Regions from separate parts of the Neobacillus sp. NPDC093182 genome, predicted to be linked through region 2. Evidence: riboswitches for the same ligand, from Rfam matches in the RefSeq annotation. Region 2 holds a riboswitch; each other region holds the start of a gene.

Region 1 (4,253 bases), on a different contig from region 2:
TTTTCATGCTACCAATATCTACATATGAAAAAGGACGTGGACTTAGCTTCATTGATGCTTTATTTGAAGCAACTTCTGCTGTCTGTGTTACAGGTTTGGCAGTTGTGGATACTGGAACAACCTTTACCTTATTTGGTGAAATTGTTCTTCTTTGTTTGATTCAGATCGGTGGTTGGGGTTTTATGACCACAGGTATATTCATGTTTATTATCTTAGGTAAAAAGATTGGTCTGAAGGAACGTTTATTATTGCAAGATTCATTAAATGTATTTTCACTTGCTGGAGTAGTGACCCTTGTAAAGAGGATTATCCTCATTACTTTTATTGTAGAACTAATTGGTGCTACTACTCTAGCCATTCGTTGGTCATTTGAAATGCCCTTGGAGAAAGCAATTTACTATGGTATATTCCACTCTATTTCAGCCTTTAATAATGCTGGGTTCGGACTTGAACCTGACAACCTAAGCAAATGGGTAGGTGATCCGACAGTTAATATAATGGTTACCCTTCTTTTCATCACTGGGGGTATAGGTTTTACAGTAATTCTCGATCTTTTTCATAAAAAATCCTTACGCAAATTATCCCTTCATTCTAAAGTCGTATTGCTTATGACACTAATACTTAACATTATAGGACCTTTAATCATTTTGGTCTCAGAATACGATAATCCTTCGACTATTGGAAAGTTGGAGTTGGGGGATAAGCTATGGGCATCCTACTTTCAAGGAGTTGTAACAAGGACTGCCGGTTTTAATACCATTGATATTGGTGCTTTGAACTTATCTTCCCTTGTCTTCATGATGGCTCTAATGTTTATTGGTGCATCATCAGGATCTACCGGTGGTGGAATTAAAGTAACGACCTTTGCCATTATTATTTTAGCTTTTTGGACAGTAGTAACGAACCGGGATGATGTGAATATTTTTAAACGTAGAATCTCGTGGGGATTGGTAAATAAATCATTATCAATTGTTGTGACGGCAATGACTTTTATTTTCCTCATTTTCTTTTTATTAACTTTTACCGAGAAAGCTGATATGAGCAAAATATTATTTGAAACGATTTCCGCCTTTGGCACAGTAGGTTTGTCTGCAAATTTTTCGCCAGAACTTTCGCCTATAGGGAGATTTTTGATTACGATTATGATGTTTATTGGTAGGCTTGGACCTTTAACAATGGCTTTCGCTCTTTTAAATACTCGAAAAGAAGCAAAGGTTAGATATGCAGAAGAAAAAATATTAATTGGCTAGGGTTTAATCAATAATTAAGATTCTTTTGGGGTGACTAATAAACTATGGCAAAGCTCAGTTATGCTGTTATTGGACTAGGTAGATTTGGAACAAGTATTGCATCAAAGTTATTCGAAGCAGGGCAAGAAGTCATGGGGATTGATTTAGATGAAGAACGTATAGAAGATAGCAAATTATCGCTTACACACGCTGTTGTACTTGATTCTACTGAAGAGGAATCACTTAAATCAGTTGGAATTCGAAATTTTGATTATGTAATCGTAGCAATTGGTGATGACATGCAAGCTAGTATCCTAACGGTTCTCCTCTTAAAAGAAATTGGGGTACAAAAAGTAATTGCAAAAGCTCTTAACAAACGTCACGGACAAGTATTAACAAAAGTTGGAGCAGATTGGGTAATACATCCAGAAAGGGATATGGGAGAACGGGTTGCACACCAGCTCCTCTCACCTAACGTGTTGAATTATATAGAACTTTCAAGAGAATATAATATTGAAGAAATAATGATTCCTTCAGGAATAACAAGAAAAAATTTACGAGATCTAGATTTGCGAGCAAAATATAATTTGACTGCTATTGCGATTGTTAATAATGAAAATATAATCATTTCCCCATCTCCTGATCAGATTCTTCAAGAAGGGGATAAATTAGTTGTACTAGGACATCGAGATAATATTAATGAGTTTGCAAATATTAGGTGAAATGAAAGGTAATCAAGACATCCACCGAATGGGTGTCTTTTTAATTTTCGCCTGCATATAAAAAGACCGCAAGAACAATGCGGTCCATGAAGTCTTAATCGTTATTTATTGCTTCTGTATTTTGTTCATTTATATGTTTTCCATATAGCTGGTTAATTTCATTAGCTAATTCATCTAAAAATTCATCAGATAATAAAGGTTTATTTTCTTTTAACATATTAATTCCTCCTTCGAACTGGGCAAATCGTTTAAAATTACGTTTTCTGTATTCATGTTTTTTTAATCTTTTTCAAAAAAATTTATTTACTTTTGGTAAATACAGGAGTAATATAATCACAGTTTCAAAGTTCTTAAATCGCTGAAACCATATGGTACGGGGGAAACATTATCCTGGATAATTTCTCAATCCTAGGGGTGAATCCTTTTTAGGTAGGGCTACTCAAAGGTCCGAATCCGACAGCTAACCTCGTAAGCGTTAATGAGAAGGAAGGTGGAGCTTGTGATGCAAGTAAAATGATGTGTCTACAGGTCTATTAACTATGACTTGTAGACACTTTTTTTATTTCAACTTTGAAAAAAATTGTTTATTGGGCAACATATTACATAACTTATTCATTTCAAAACCTGGCGGTGAATTTTGATGTTTTCATCAATAAAAAGATTATTAATTGGAAGACCCTTGAAATCACATGAATTAGGGGAACAAAAAATCAATAAAACCAAAGCACTGGCTATACTTTCTTCCGATGCACTATCATCAGTAGCGTATGGTCCTGAACAAATATTAATCGTGTTGGTAACAATAGGAACAGCAGCATTTTGGTACTCCATTCCTATTGCAGTGGGTGTGTTAATTCTTTTAACAGCTCTCATACTGTCCTATCGGCAAATCATATTTGCTTATCCTCATGGAGGAGGTGCCTATGTTGTTTCGAAAAATAATTTAGGGGTAAATCCAGGTTTAATTGCTGGTGGCTCTCTTTTGGTAGATTATATTTTAACTGTTGCTGTAAGTGTATCTGCAGGTACGGATGCTATCACATCTGCTTTTCCTAAATTACATGACTATAATGTTGAAATTGCCATTGTATTTGTTATTCTTCTCACATTGTTGAATTTAAGAGGAGTAACGGAGTCTGCTTCTATATTAGCCTACCCAGTGTACTTATTTGTTTTAGCATTGTTCATATTAATTGGTGTCGGTCTTTTTAACATTGTAACAGGAGGAGTTGCACCTGAATTACACACCCCTATCGGGACACAAGTAGCAGGGATCAGTTTGTTTATTCTTTTAAGGGCATTTGCTTCGGGGAGTTCTGCCTTAACAGGAGTTGAAGCTATATCTAATGCAATCCCTAACTTCAAAGATCCTGCACCTAACAATGCTGCAAAAACCTTAATCTTGATGGGAATCTTGCTTGCTATCTTGTTTTCAGGAATTGTAACTTTAGCCTACTTTTACGGAACTGCTCCAAGAGGAGAGGTGACCGTTGTTTCGCAAATTGCAGAGGAAATCTTTGGACGGAATTTTATGTATTACTTTGTCCAAGGAACTACTGCTTTAATATTAATCCTTGCTGCCAACACTGGATATTCTGCATTCCCATTATTGGCGGTTAATCTTGCGAAAGATAAATTTATTCCAAGGATGTTTCTTATTAGAGGGGACCGATTAGGATATTCAAATGGCATTATTATCCTTGGGGCAGCTTCAATCCTTTTAATCCTTGCCTTTCACGCAGAAACTGAACATCTTATTCCACTTTACGCAGTTGGAGTGTTTATTCCATTCACATTGTCTCAAACAGGTATGATGGTTAAATGGCTTCGTGAAAAACCAGAGGGATGGGTCCCAAAATTTATTATTAATACAACTGGTGCATTAATTAGCCTTATCGTCACAATAATGTTCTTTTTAACTAAATTTAATCAGGTCTGGTCAATCTTAGTTTTTCTGCCTATAATTATTTTTGTTTTCCACCGAATTAAAAAACATTATGATACCCTTGGTGATCAGTTGAGGATTACCACTTGTGAGCCTGCTGTACCGATTGATGGAAATGTGATCATTGTGCCAGTGGCTGGAATTACTCATGTGGTAGAAAATTCAATTAACTATGCCAAATCGCTTAAACCAGATCAAATTATTGCCGTTTATGTCGCATTCGAAAGGGACGACGAGCATAAGTTTGAAGAAAAATGGAATAAGTGGCAGCCTGATGTAAGACTGGTGACATTGCATTCTCATTACAGAAGCATTATTACGCCTTTAACTAAATTTGTCGATACAGTGGAACATAAA
Region 2 (4,253 bases):
AGCTGATGATATGGTGTTTGTATTCCTGTAACGTTCGAGCATGCTGTAAAGGAACCTATTTTGACAGCTCTATCCCGATATTGGGACAGAAGCTGCTCAAGATGATTAATATCTACATTTCCTTTCGAGTCCGGTCTGATCATCTCAACGTCTGCTAAGGTCTCCAGCCATGAAGTGTGGTTGGAATGGTGCTCCATATGAGTGAGAAAAACCACTGGTCTATCCCTCTCAGAAAGCTTTATTTTGTCTTTCCATTGCTCTGGTACTCTAATACCCAATAATCTCTGTAGTTTATTCATTACCGACGTCATTCCAAAACCGTCAAGAATGAGGGCGTCATTCTCATCAGCATTTATATGTTCCTTAATAATCCTTCTTGATTGATTATAAATTCCGGTCATCATTAGACTGGTAATGTTGGATTCCGTATGCGTATTCGCCATAAACGGGCCAAATACCTCCGAGATTTTTTGTTCAATGGGTCGAAATAATCTTCCACTTGCTGTCCAATCTGCATAAATAATCGGTTTCTTTCCATACGGTGAGTCAAATTCTTGATCAATGCCGATGATCCCAGACCGAAACTTATTAAAATAATCCTCTAGATTTTCCGGCAGACGATACCACTTGCTTCCGATCCTTGCAGTAATCATACTTCAGCACCTCTCGATAAAATCCTGCTAATTATTATATGCAAAATTCTTTTCACTTGCCGACGATTCTCAATTAATGATAAAAAAAGCCTGATCCATATGGACCAGACTATATTACTATTTATAAATTTGTATTCTTTGACGATTCCTTGCGATTTACTTCATCAATTTTTTGAACAAACATGTGAAAAACGCGCTGCTTCTCTTCTAAGTCTTTTATATATTCCTTTAATTGATTATAACTTTCCTCAAACGGTTTATGATACCTTTGCCGTATACTTTCAATAATTTCCTCGTTCACTGTTGATTGGATGACTTGCTTGGTAATCCCGTATTTATAAGAGTATACCTTTAACTCTTGTGCCACTTCTTCATATTCTTTATCTATTTCTGTAAGGACTACTGAAATGTCATCCTTCCACTCTTCTAGTGATTTCTGTAAATAAGATTTTACCATTGTTTCTTCCATTACTGCACCCGCCCTAATAAAGTCTCAAGATAACTTTATTATACTGGTGATTGGTTTCATAATAATTTCTAGTAGTTTACAAAGCTATATCAATTAATAGGAAATTTTTCCGATTTACATAAATAACTAGGTTAATAGACACACATTATGAAACGGCATTAATCATGATAGGGACACTTTGTGTAATATTATTTGCATTTCCCAAATCAATATTGATCATTAAGGAATACTGAAAGGTATTTTGATTATGTTGAATTTCATCTGGAACATCGAGTAAAAAGGTAATCTTTCCAGTTTGGTTTGGACTACATTCAAGAGAACAGAAAACGGAATGACTATTTAAAGTTTCTTCTACAAATGCCTGTGAATCAATCCCTACTAGATCGATATCATATCTCTTAATTTTATTTTTTAATAGGCCGCCTGTTATCTCAATGGTACCATTTATGACACTTCCTGCTTCATAAACTTGCTTATCCAAATGGACATTCGTTTTGGGCAAACCAATTTTTAATTTTGTTAAATAATCTTTTAATGTCATTTTCTCCACCTGTTCCCTAAAATAGGCATAATAAAAGACCAGCAATAGTAATCAAGATGCTTAATATGTTTAAAAACAAAAAAGCCCCTGTACTTGGCGGTCCATGACCTCCTTCGCTTTAGCCGACGAAGTTAGCTGACGGGTAGGATGGCGAAAGATCGTTCTCATCCTTTCTACATTGTAGAATTAACCCCAATTAATTGGTTCCTCCGTACCCAACCAAGTTGCTGGGTTTTGGCCGAATATTAAATTCATGATGATTATGAGGCTTATTTTATCCCCAACTAGAATCGTTGTAAAGAGTGATATTTACTTAAATTAACCGTTTAAACTCCAAATTTAAATAAAAACAAAGACTTTTCTATTGATTGCTCATGAATCATCGATATCTTGTAGCATAGTTTAACTTTAAAAGCTCCTATCTGTTAATTAATTCAGCGAATTCATCAAGGTTAGTGGAATACTTTATATAAATTCTTGGTAAAAATAAGAGTTCGTTTTTTAGCCCTTTTTTAGTATAGAGTGCTGGTGTAGTAGTCAAACCAAATGTATAATATTTTTTCACTTCTAAACCAACGCGTTCATTGAAGTTTCCATAAGGATAAGCAAGAGCTATAACTGGTTTTCCTGTCATTTTTTCAATTTTTTCCTTCGAGCCTTTTAATTCGTATTGAAGATTCTCTAATTTTGTCAAATCTGGATGAGTAGCTGTGTGGGACTGAACAGAAATCAATCCGGACTCAGCCATCATTTTTAAATCAGTTTGAGATAATCGGTTCGAATATCCGATAAAATCAGAAATAACAAAAAAGGTTGCTGTCGGTTTAAATTTATCATCCCTAAGTTTTTGAAGAATCTCAAACGCATTTTGATTATTTTTATAACCATCATCAAGTGTAATAAAAATAGGTTTGTTCACTTTACTTATATCAGTCCAGCGTTCAAATGTTAATAATGTATATCCGTTATTTTTCAAGTAAACCATCTGTTTTTCGAAATTCTCTGGTGTAACAAATAACTCCTTAGAGCCTTTGCCATTGTATTCATCAATTGAATGGTAAATTAATATTGGAACCTTCTGCTGTGCAAGCGCATCCCCTGGAAGGCTAATTAACAACAGAATGACGATTACAACTCTTAACATAAAACAAACCCCCTTTTTTGCCGATCTTATCACGACTATTATTCCCAGAATATTTAATCTACACGTTATTAATGTTAAACTAAGAAAACATACTTAATAAAAGGAGCCGTTCAATGTTTGAGTATAAAGTTTTATTTTTAGATATTGATGGAACCATCATCAAGCCCGATGATTCCATTGATCAAACTACAGTAAAAGCAATTCGGCAGGTTCAACAGAAAGGAATAGAGGTTTTTTTAGCAACTGGGAGACCATTACACGAAATCAGAGATCTTGCAGATGAGTTAAAGGTAAACTCGCTTGTCGGATATAATGGTGCTTTTGCCATTTATCAAGGTAAGGACCTCTTCCAGGAACCAATGAAAAAGGAAAGTGTTAAACAATTCATCGACATAGCGAAAAAAAACCAGCATGAAATTGTTTTGTATACGAAAGATGAAAATATATTCACTGACTTAGAAGCAGATTGTGTGAAAGAATTTATTGTGAAGTTCCACTTACATAAAAACAAACCTTATTTACCGTCCAATGATTATGAGATTCTGGGAATGACTTTAATCAACTTAGAACCAAAGGATACTGTTTTATATAAGATCGAGGACCAAATCCACTTATCCCAAGTAAACCTTGATGGAATGCTTCATTGTTATGATGTAATTAGAGACAAGGTCAATAAAGGGATTGCGATTCAATACATACTCAACCATCTCGGCCTGTCAAAGGAAAATGCTATAGCGTTTGGAGACGGCTTAAATGATAAAGAAATGCTGATGAGTGTTGGTGAAGGTTTTGCTATGGGAAATGGTCATCCTGACCTCTTTCAATATGCTAAACATAAAACGACAACCGTAAATAATTCAGGAATTTATAACGGATTAAGAACTCTAGGGATTGTTGAGTAAACAAAAGCTGTGCATTGCGCACAGCTTTTTTTGCATGAATTTGTTGGTATTTCGTGTTATACGTCTTGTTTTGATAGCTTTTGTCACCCTGCAGGAAAATGGGGGGCTTCATAGAGAATTTACTATCAATAGCTGTTTTACCGTAAATTAGATAGAAGGGATTTGAACACTTATGAGAACTTTCACATTAAAGGAAGTTTCCAAAAAAATAAATGTTAAACCTGCTACATTGAAGAAATGGGAAGAGGAACTAGAGGAATACCTTGAAATTCCACGTACAAAACAAGGAGCCAGAATATATTCACAGGTAGAAATTGATTTACTATTAGAAATTAAGTATATGTATGAAAACAAACTGAGTACCGCAATGATTTTACAAACATTGCAAAATGGCAGCGAATTTGTAGAAGATGAAGAAGAAGAGATATCCGAACCTCCAGCCTCAACCCTGGCAATCTTGCCTCAAGAAGTACCCCCCGTTTCGAATGAAGATCTTGCCATTAAGAATGCCGATCAATTTTTCGATGCGATGGACCAATATAAA
Region 3 (4,253 bases), on a different contig from region 2:
GCCATTCACCTGAGTGATTTTTAACCGTAATAAACCTTATAGTGATGGTTCGATATCCTGTTACATCAATGGATTCTTGGATGATGTTTTCTCCCTCTTTAAAATATTTACTAAAGATAGAATAGGCTTGGTCCCGATTATTAAATCTATAATTCTTTGATTCCATATTTGCTAAATTCGTTATAACGAGAGAGTTTGAATCTTTTAGTAATATTCTATATGTCTGTCGGTTGGCGCTGTTTAGAGGCTTCACCGTTAAATTAGGAAATTTCTTTAAAAAGTAGTATAGATCTTGTGGTGATCCATAAAGATTTGTATCGGGAAGATAACATTTTACCCCGATGGAACCTGCCAATTTCTTATGAATACTCCATCGATTAAGAAAGAAATCATTAAAAACCACATTGCCGATAATCGATTTGAAATGTTGAATCCATGCAGTGCTTACGGAAGATGTCATCACAAAAATAGAGGCTGGATATGGGTAAGTTCCTTCTTCCCATTGTTTTGTCCGAGGATTATAAAGATAGCCTTTAACTTGATGGTTAACTTTATCAACATGGTCAAGAGAAAAGACTAGGATGGCACCCTTAATTTCACGATAAAGTAACACATAATCACGAAGATGATCGAGATATTTCTTAATCGAGCTTTGATAATAACCTGCAAGTAAACCGATAAAGGGTCCAATTTGTAGTTCGTTGCCATTCTGCTTGATTTCAAGGCTGCAATGCTGTGGTATATTCAGCATGTCCAAAATATCTTCAGATAGGCTTGCCCCATTTAGTGGCAGTTCATCAGAGATGTCAACAATAGATTGATAGGTGTTTGCTCCAAATCTGATTTTTCTAGCCGTAATTTGAGTAATTCCCATTGATTCTGCTAACTTGGGATGTAACGTTAAAATCCCTCTGTTAGAGGTGTTTCTTGATAGCAGAATAACATTTTCCATTTTAATTCCCCCCAACCATAATATTGGATAAGTTATTATATGTACAATAACGAAGAGTGTCTTAAAAATGGGGGGGATTCTTACAAATTGGACAAGTGTACCATTGTTATCTTGAAATATGTTTGGAGGCTTATTCGTCTTGTTTATGATTGTTTTTATCTTCGTTTTCTTCAACAGGGTGACCGTATAGCTCATTGATTTCATTAGCTAATTCATCTAAAAATTCATCTGATAAAAGCGGCTTTTTCTTTTTAGACATATATAATTCTCCAATCTTTATTTTTTTATAAAATTTTCATTTACATTTAAGAAACACAGGAGTATGATAATCACAGTTTCATATTTCTAAATCGCTGAGACCAGAATTGGTGCGGGGGACCCATTCAATGGATAGTATATCCAAGGGGTGAATCCTTTAAAAGGTAGGGCTACTCAAGGCCCGAATCCGACAGCTAACCTCGTAAGCGTTAATGAGAAGGAAGGTGGAGCTTGTGAGACAAGTTTATTAATGTCTGCAGGTCTATTTAACTTTGACTTGCAGGCATTTTTTTGTGCTTTTTTAGGGTGAATTAACAACTAATAACTTTATAGAAAATTCGGTGGTGCAGACAATGGTTTCTTCGGTCAAAAGATTATTAATTGGCAGACCTTTAAAGTCAACAGAATTAGGGGAACAAAAGCTCAATAAAACAAAAGCGCTGGCAATTCTTTCGTCAGACGCATTATCGTCGGTAGCTTACGGACCGGAACAAATACTGATAGTGCTCGTAACCATTAGTGCTGCGGCCTTTTGGTACTCCATTCCGATTGCAATCGGTGTATTAGTTTTATTAGTTGCCTTAATTTTATCCTATCGACAAATAATTTTTGCCTACCCGCATGGCGGAGGAGCCTATGTAGTTTCAAAGGAAAATTTGGGTGTGAATTATGGGCTGATATCGGGAGGTTCACTCCTTGTTGACTATATTTTAACGGTGGCAGTTAGTGTGTCAGCCGGAACAGATGCCATAACATCAGCCTTTCCTGCATTTCATGACCATAATGTGGGTATTGCGATTATTTTTGTCATCTTGATCACTACTTTAAACTTAAGAGGTGTAACGGAGTCTGCTTCTATTTTAGCATATCCTGTATATTTATTCGTGCTCGCTTTATTTATTTTAATTGGCGTGGGAATATTTAATATTCTAACGGGGCAGGTTCCAGCAGAATTGCATACACCAGTTGGAACTCCTATTGCAGGGATATCTTTATTTTTGCTCTTAAGGGCATTTGCTTCAGGCAGTTCAGCTCTTACTGGAGTTGAGGCGATATCGAATGCGATTCCGAACTTTAAAGATCCAGCTCCAAATAACGCTGCTAAAACTTTGGCTGCAATGGGAGGATTACTGGCGATATTATTTTCGGGAATTGTATTGTTAGCCTATTACTATGGGATTACTCCGAATGAAAAGGTTACAGTCGTTTCCCAAATTGCGGAGCAAACATTTGGACGAAACTTTATGTATTTCTTTATACAAGGCACAACCGCATTAATCTTAATTCTTGCTGCAAATACAGGATATACAGCTTTTCCACTGCTGGCAGTCAATCTTGCAAATGATAAGTTTATTCCAAGAATGTTTAAGATTAGAGGTGACCGATTAGGGTATTCTAATGGAATTATTACATTAGGTTTAGCTTCGATCTTGCTAATTATCTTTTTCAAAGGACAAACGGAGCACTTAATTCCACTTTATGCGGTTGGGGTCTTTATTCCGTTTACCTTATCCCAAACGGGGATGATGTTAAAATGGCTTCGTGAAAAGCCACAGGGCTGGATGTCTAAGCTTATCATTAATACGATGGGTGCTGTTATCTGCTTTGTCGTAACGATTATGTTCTTTTTAACTAAGTTTGCACAGGTATGGCCTGTCTTAGTGTTCTTACCAGTGATTGTGTTTGTCTTTTACCGAATTAGAAAGCATTATGAAGCAGTGGGAGAGCAGCTCAGATTAAATTGTGACGAACCTGCAGTGCCAATAGAGGGGAATGTGATTATTGTTCCTGTAGCTGGTATTACGCAAGTGGTAGAAAACTCACTTAATTATGCAAAATCCTTAGGTGCGGATCAAGTACTCGCAGTCTATGTTTCCTTTGAAAGGGACGATGAAAAGAAATTTGAAGAAAAATGGAATAAGTGGCAGCCTGATATTAGACTCGTAACCCTTCACTCACATTACCGGAGTATCATTCAACCTTTAACTAAATTTGTTGATACGGTGCAGCACAAAGCAAGTGAAGCAAACTACAGGGTAACTGTCATCATTCCACAGTTCATACCGAAAAAGGGCTGGCACAATATTCTGCACAACCAATCCAGCTTATTAATAAAAGCATACCTGTTATATAAACGAAACGTAATTATTACCACAGTTCCATACCATCTAAAAAAATAATTAAAAGAGCAGACTCCATTTTGGGAGCTGCTCAATTTTCGTTTTCAGGATTCGTGAAGATACATCCGGGAACCTCAAAGGTTAGACCATTCGCGGTTAAAGTGATCGAACAGATCGCAGTACCAATGATTGTTTCATGCAGAAAATGTATGTTTGATAGAACGGCATTGTCATGAAAGTTGACTCCAGAGGCTTGTCCTTCGGCTGTTAATATCATACCGGTACCGCCGCCGGATACGGATTCATATGTTGGCAAACCGGGTGCTGCGGATTTAAAAACAAAGCTATTGTTTTGATTAATATCGTCACCATAAAGAATGGAAATAAAACAGTTATTGGCTGTACAATCAACATCACATATTCGTGCAGATACCGTAATTATGCCGCTAGAAGGGAACCGATTGATTAAGGTTTCGACGGGTACGGCGGTTGCCGATACTTTTGCACGACAGTTACAACTTTCCATAAAACACCTCTCATTCACAATATTACTTATATATATGAAACAGCTTGTCTTTTGGATTGGACAAGAAGTGGAGTAAAATGGAAATAAACAAATAATATTAATTATTAGGGAACACTTTTTTGTGCTGCGGTTTGATTGGAAGTACCATAGTATGGGAAAATATGGAGAGGTGATAAAAAATGTTGAAATTTGATTTACATACACATCATGATCGGTGTGGGCATGCAAGGGGAGGCATTCGAGAATATATCGAAGCCGGTATAAAAAAGGGGTTAAATATTATCGGGATTTCTGACCATACCCCTTATTTTTCAAGTAAAGAAGACCATCCGTTTCCTCACATAACCATGGCAGCAAGCCAATTTCCTGAATATGTAGAGGAGGTCTTGAAGTTAAA
Region 4 (4,253 bases), on a different contig from region 2:
GCTCAGGCATTTCCATCTCTTTCGCTATTTGTATGGATGATTCGATATCGTATGGAACTCGAACAAGCTGTATTGAAAATACTCCATTTTCTCTTTGGTTATATTCTCCTTCAAGAATGGCATAGGAGGCTTGAGTGAGATCAAGCGGATTTCCTACACTGCCCACGTTACACAATGTCTTACCTTTAATATTTTGCTGGTAGGCATTATGAATATCTCCATAACAAACAACATCAGGCTCTCTTTTACCTGCTATATTTTCTGTGTGTTCGGTGTTTTCGAACATACTTAAACGACGTTCAACAGAGTCCCAGGGCTGGATTCTTTCATACACACTCCGAGGTGAAGCATGGAACATTCTAACTAGTTTTCCGCTCATGATAAATTCTATTGAAAACGGCAGTTCTTCTAAATCATTCATTTGTATTTCCGTTAATTGGTTTTGATGCCATTTGATTGTGTTAGACTCTTGGGGTTTAGGAAAGAAATCATCCCAATTGCCTCGAACCACCATTTCACAATGCTTTTGGATCATTTGTATTGCTATGCTTGATTGTGGTCCTTTACCGACTAAATCACCTAAACAAATAATTCTTTTAATGTGTCTAGCATCGATATCCTCAAGCACCGATTCTAGTGCAGGGATATTTCCGTGAATGTCTGAAATAATAGCGATTTTATCCATCTTTATAAGACTCCTAACGATTTATATAAAATCAATAATTCTCCATTTGTCCCTGATTTCCTGTATATTTCCCGAAATTGGCAAAAAGAAAGATGTTTTTATATTATTATGCAAAATAATTTGGCATAGAGCAAAAAAACTTTGCAGTAATTCCACTTATAGAAATAGGTAAATGTATATATTCTATGGAAATCTGGTTGGCACAATAATTGCATTAAAGAAGAACAAGATATAAAACTATTTTATGTTGCCAATAGTGAATATCGGTAAATAAGAAACTGAATTGATTTATCAGAAATAATCAGAAGGTTCAGTTTAAACATTTAAAAAATTAAAGTGAGGGATGTTGATGTGGGTTATTACCGTATATTCGGAAAAGAGTATTCAAATGTTTGAGTTCGATAATCAAGAGGAAGCAAGAGCTACTTACCAGAGTATAAAAGGGTGTAAATTTCTCAGTGAAGTGATCTACTATAATGATTTTGATGTAGTTAAATAAAATATTATACAAAATTTTCTGATTTTTAGAAGTATTTACAGTGTTTTTGGGGAGTTTAGGTTATTTTTATATTTTTGCAAAAAAACATTTTACTTTTCTTAAGATAGTAACTATTATAATAATGAAAATAGTTTCAAATTTCTAAATCGCTGAAACCGTTTAGGCACGGGGGAACCATATGGATTTAATCAATCCAAGGGGTGAATCCTTTTTAAGGTAGGGCTACTCAGGAGGCCCGAATCCGACAGCTAACCTCGTAAGCGTTTATGAGAAGGAAGGTGGAACTTGTGACACGTTATAAGAAGTGTCTACAAGTCTATTTACCATGACTTGTAGACACTTTTTTGTTCCTTTAATAGATTTTCCACGAGGGGGATATTACTTTTTAAAAAGAAAAAGCATTCATCTGTTTGTAACCGTTTTCTATTAAAAAATGAAAGGGCTGAAGTAAATGTTACCAGAGCGCGAAATTGAAAAATTCCAGCAAACTGTAGGTCAACAAAGTGAACAGACATTAAAACGCGAGTTAAAATCCAGGCATTTAACAATGATTTCAATCGGAGGAGCGATTGGTACTGGACTGTTCCTTAGCAGCGGCGCAGCCATCAGCACAGCCGGCCCCGGGGGAGCATTGCTAGCATATGCAATAGTGGGCGCAATGGTCTTTTTTATCATGACTAGTTTAGGAGAAATGGCTGCTTTTATGCCCGTAAGCGGTTCCTTTAGCACGTATGGAACGAAATTTGTGGATCCAGCATTTGGTTTTGCGATTGGATGGACCTACTGGTTTAGCTGGGCGATGACCATTGCTGCTGAATTAGCCGCCTCAACCATGATCATGAAATTTTGGTTTCCGGATAGTCCTTCTTGGGTATGGAGTGCATCATTTTTGGCGCTTATTTTTCTATTAAACTATTTATCTGTTAAGGGTTATGGGGAAGGGGAATATTGGCTATCCTTAATTAAGGTATCAGCGATCGTACTATTTATTATTGTTGGCTTGCTAATGATTTTCGGCATTATGGGAGGAGAAGCAGTAGGGTTTAAAAACTTTACAGTGGATAAAGCTCCTTTTTCAGGCGGTATTTTAAGTGTTTTTATTGTTTTTATTGCAGCAGGTTTTTCTTTCCAAGGTACCGAAATCGTGGGGGTTACGGCAGGTGAAAGTAAGGATCCTGCAAAAAATGTACCAAAAGCGATTAAAAATGTTTTCTGGAGAATCCTAATTTTTTATATTTTGGCGATTGCTGTCATCGGGCTTCTTATTCCTTATAATAATCCGAATTTACAAAATGATAATGTGATGGTAAGTCCATTTACCCTTATTTTTGAAAAGGCTGGGATTGCCTTTGCTGCTTCACTCATGAATGCTGTTATTTTAACTGCTTTATTATCAGCTGGTAATTCTAGTCTATATGCTTCAACACGCATGTTGTATTCGATGGCGAAGACGGGACAAGCGCCGAAGATTTTTGGACAACTTAACAACCGTGGAGTTCCCGTTGCAGGTATTATTCTAACCTGTGCTATAGGTGCGCTTGCCTTTTTGGCTTCATTTTTCGGTGATGGTATGGTCTATATTTGGTTAATGAACGCGATCAGTATAACTGGATTTATCTTCTGGCTCGGTATTTCCATCAGTCATTATCGATTCCGAAAAGCCCTTATCGCTCAAGGGCATTCGCTAGACATGTTACCCTATAAGGCAAAATGGTTTCCAATTGGGCCAATCTTCGCCATCGCTTGTGGAATTATCGTTATATTAGCTCAAAATTTCCAAGCTTTTCTTGCCGACCAGATAGATTGGGGCGGTGTAGTAGCGGCATACTTAGGCATTCCGTTTTTCCTTAGTTTATATTTTGGCTATAAACTGATTAAGAAAACGAAAATGGTTAAACTTGAGGATGTAGAGTTTGACTTTGACAAAAAATATAATTAATCTAAAACGGATTTTATGGGAATTTATTTAAAAAGTGGTTCCTTTCTTACTTTACTTATTGGATTAATTGGAGTAAAATTTAGAAAATTCATCAATAATGTTAATTTGCCGATTGGACATCCAAAGGCTCCTTTACGCATTCCGCATAAAGGAGCCTTTTTTATTGATTAAAACTGGAAAGGGGTCGAGGGAATTGAATATTGATCATCTTGAAGCATTTATGTATGTAGTCCACCTGGAGGGTATTCATAAAGCTGCTGAAGCACTGTATTTATCACAGCCAACCGTTACAGCGAGAATTAAAACGTTAGAACGTGATCTTGGCATTGATTTGTTTTTGCGTAAGGGAAGAAGTTTGACATTATCTGAGGAAGGAAAAGCTTTTATCCCATATGCAGAGCAAATTATTCGTACCTATGATCAAGGGAAGAAACGATTGAAGAAGGAAGATAATCCTGAAGAAATTATCATTGGGGCTAATATTATTACTTCTCAATACTTTATTCCTTTTGCCCTTCCTTTCTTGAAGAAAGCAAATCCTCAATTACGTTTTAAATTTTATTCGGCGACAAACGATGTATTGCTCGATAAACTTCTTCAGAAGCAGGTCGATATCGCCTTTATGAAGGATGTTACCCATCGTGGAATACAAAAGCATGAGCTTCTAAATAATTCTGTCCGTTTGGTCGTTTATCCTGGCCATGACTTTCAATTTCAAGAGAATTTAACTGTTAAGCAGCTAGCTAGTGAACCCATGGTATTTTTTGAATGCGGCGCTTTTGACTGGAATCGGATTCATAAATTATTTGAAATGGCCAATGTTAATCCTCGCATAGAATTTTTAGTCGACCATCTTGAAGTAGCAAAATCTATTATTCTAAGTGGACATGGCATAGGGTTTTTACCATACCTATGCATTAAAGATGAGCTTCAGAGAGGCAGCCTGATTGAAGTAGATGTTTCTCATATTCTTCAAATTAACCAGCATATTTTTGCGACACACTTGAATAATGGTTTTATGTACCCCGAGTTCTGGAATGATATTCTTCGGTCTGTTAAAGAATTTGAGAAGGAAAAGGACCTGTCTTTTATTTAATTTTTTAATGTAAAGATTACATTTTTCTATCAGC

The links. A riboswitch is a leader RNA that binds a small molecule or an ion and turns the genes downstream of it on or off. The one in region 2 is predicted to bind cyclic di-AMP.
Region 1: linked by a shared signal. The riboswitch ahead of ACIQAA_RS27080 (APC family permease) and the one ahead of ACIQAA_RS28805 (sporulation protein) in region 2 are both predicted to bind cyclic di-AMP.
Region 3: linked by a shared signal. The riboswitch ahead of ACIQAA_RS31295 (APC family permease) and the one ahead of ACIQAA_RS28805 (sporulation protein) in region 2 are both predicted to bind cyclic di-AMP.
Region 4: linked by a shared signal. The riboswitch ahead of ACIQAA_RS25635 (amino acid permease) and the one ahead of ACIQAA_RS28805 (sporulation protein) in region 2 are both predicted to bind cyclic di-AMP.

Annotation. Positions count from the first base shown of each region.
Region 1 is NZ_JBIVOI010000019.1:65,479-69,731, reverse strand. Features, by position in the region: gene ACIQAA_RS27095 (TrkH family potassium uptake protein) at 1-1,250, shown strand, start outside; gene ACIQAA_RS27090 (potassium channel family protein) at 1,295-1,951, shown strand; gene ACIQAA_RS27085 (bacitracin ABC transporter ATP-binding protein) at 2,046-2,168, opposite strand; cyclic di-AMP (ydaO/yuaA leader) riboswitch at 2,298-2,441, shown strand; gene ACIQAA_RS27080 (APC family permease) at 2,592-4,253, shown strand, end outside.
Region 2 is NZ_JBIVOI010000022.1:41,401-45,653, forward strand. Features, by position in the region: gene ACIQAA_RS28795 (aminotransferase class V-fold PLP-dependent enzyme) at 1-653, opposite strand, end outside; gene ACIQAA_RS28800 (hypothetical protein) at 775-1,122, opposite strand; gene ACIQAA_RS28805 (sporulation protein) at 1,268-1,663, opposite strand; cyclic di-AMP (ydaO/yuaA leader) riboswitch at 1,769-1,913, opposite strand; gene ACIQAA_RS28810 (polysaccharide deacetylase family protein) at 2,082-2,807, opposite strand; gene ACIQAA_RS28815 (HAD family hydrolase) at 2,921-3,709, shown strand; gene ACIQAA_RS28820 (MerR family transcriptional regulator) at 3,882-4,253, shown strand, end outside.
Region 3 is NZ_JBIVOI010000029.1:2,956-7,208, forward strand. Features, by position in the region: gene ACIQAA_RS31285 (YheC/YheD family protein) at 1-952, opposite strand, end outside; gene ACIQAA_RS31290 (bacitracin ABC transporter ATP-binding protein) at 1,083-1,211, opposite strand; cyclic di-AMP (ydaO/yuaA leader) riboswitch at 1,294-1,434, shown strand; gene ACIQAA_RS31295 (APC family permease) at 1,564-3,390, shown strand; gene ACIQAA_RS31300 (hypothetical protein) at 3,422-3,856, opposite strand; gene ACIQAA_RS31305 (histidinol-phosphatase) at 4,039-4,253, shown strand, end outside.
Region 4 is NZ_JBIVOI010000017.1:23,063-27,315, reverse strand. Features, by position in the region: gene ACIQAA_RS25640 (metallophosphoesterase family protein) at 1-685, opposite strand, end outside; cyclic di-AMP (ydaO/yuaA leader) riboswitch at 1,322-1,462, shown strand; gene ACIQAA_RS25635 (amino acid permease) at 1,636-3,123, shown strand; gene ACIQAA_RS25630 (LysR family transcriptional regulator) at 3,317-4,219, shown strand.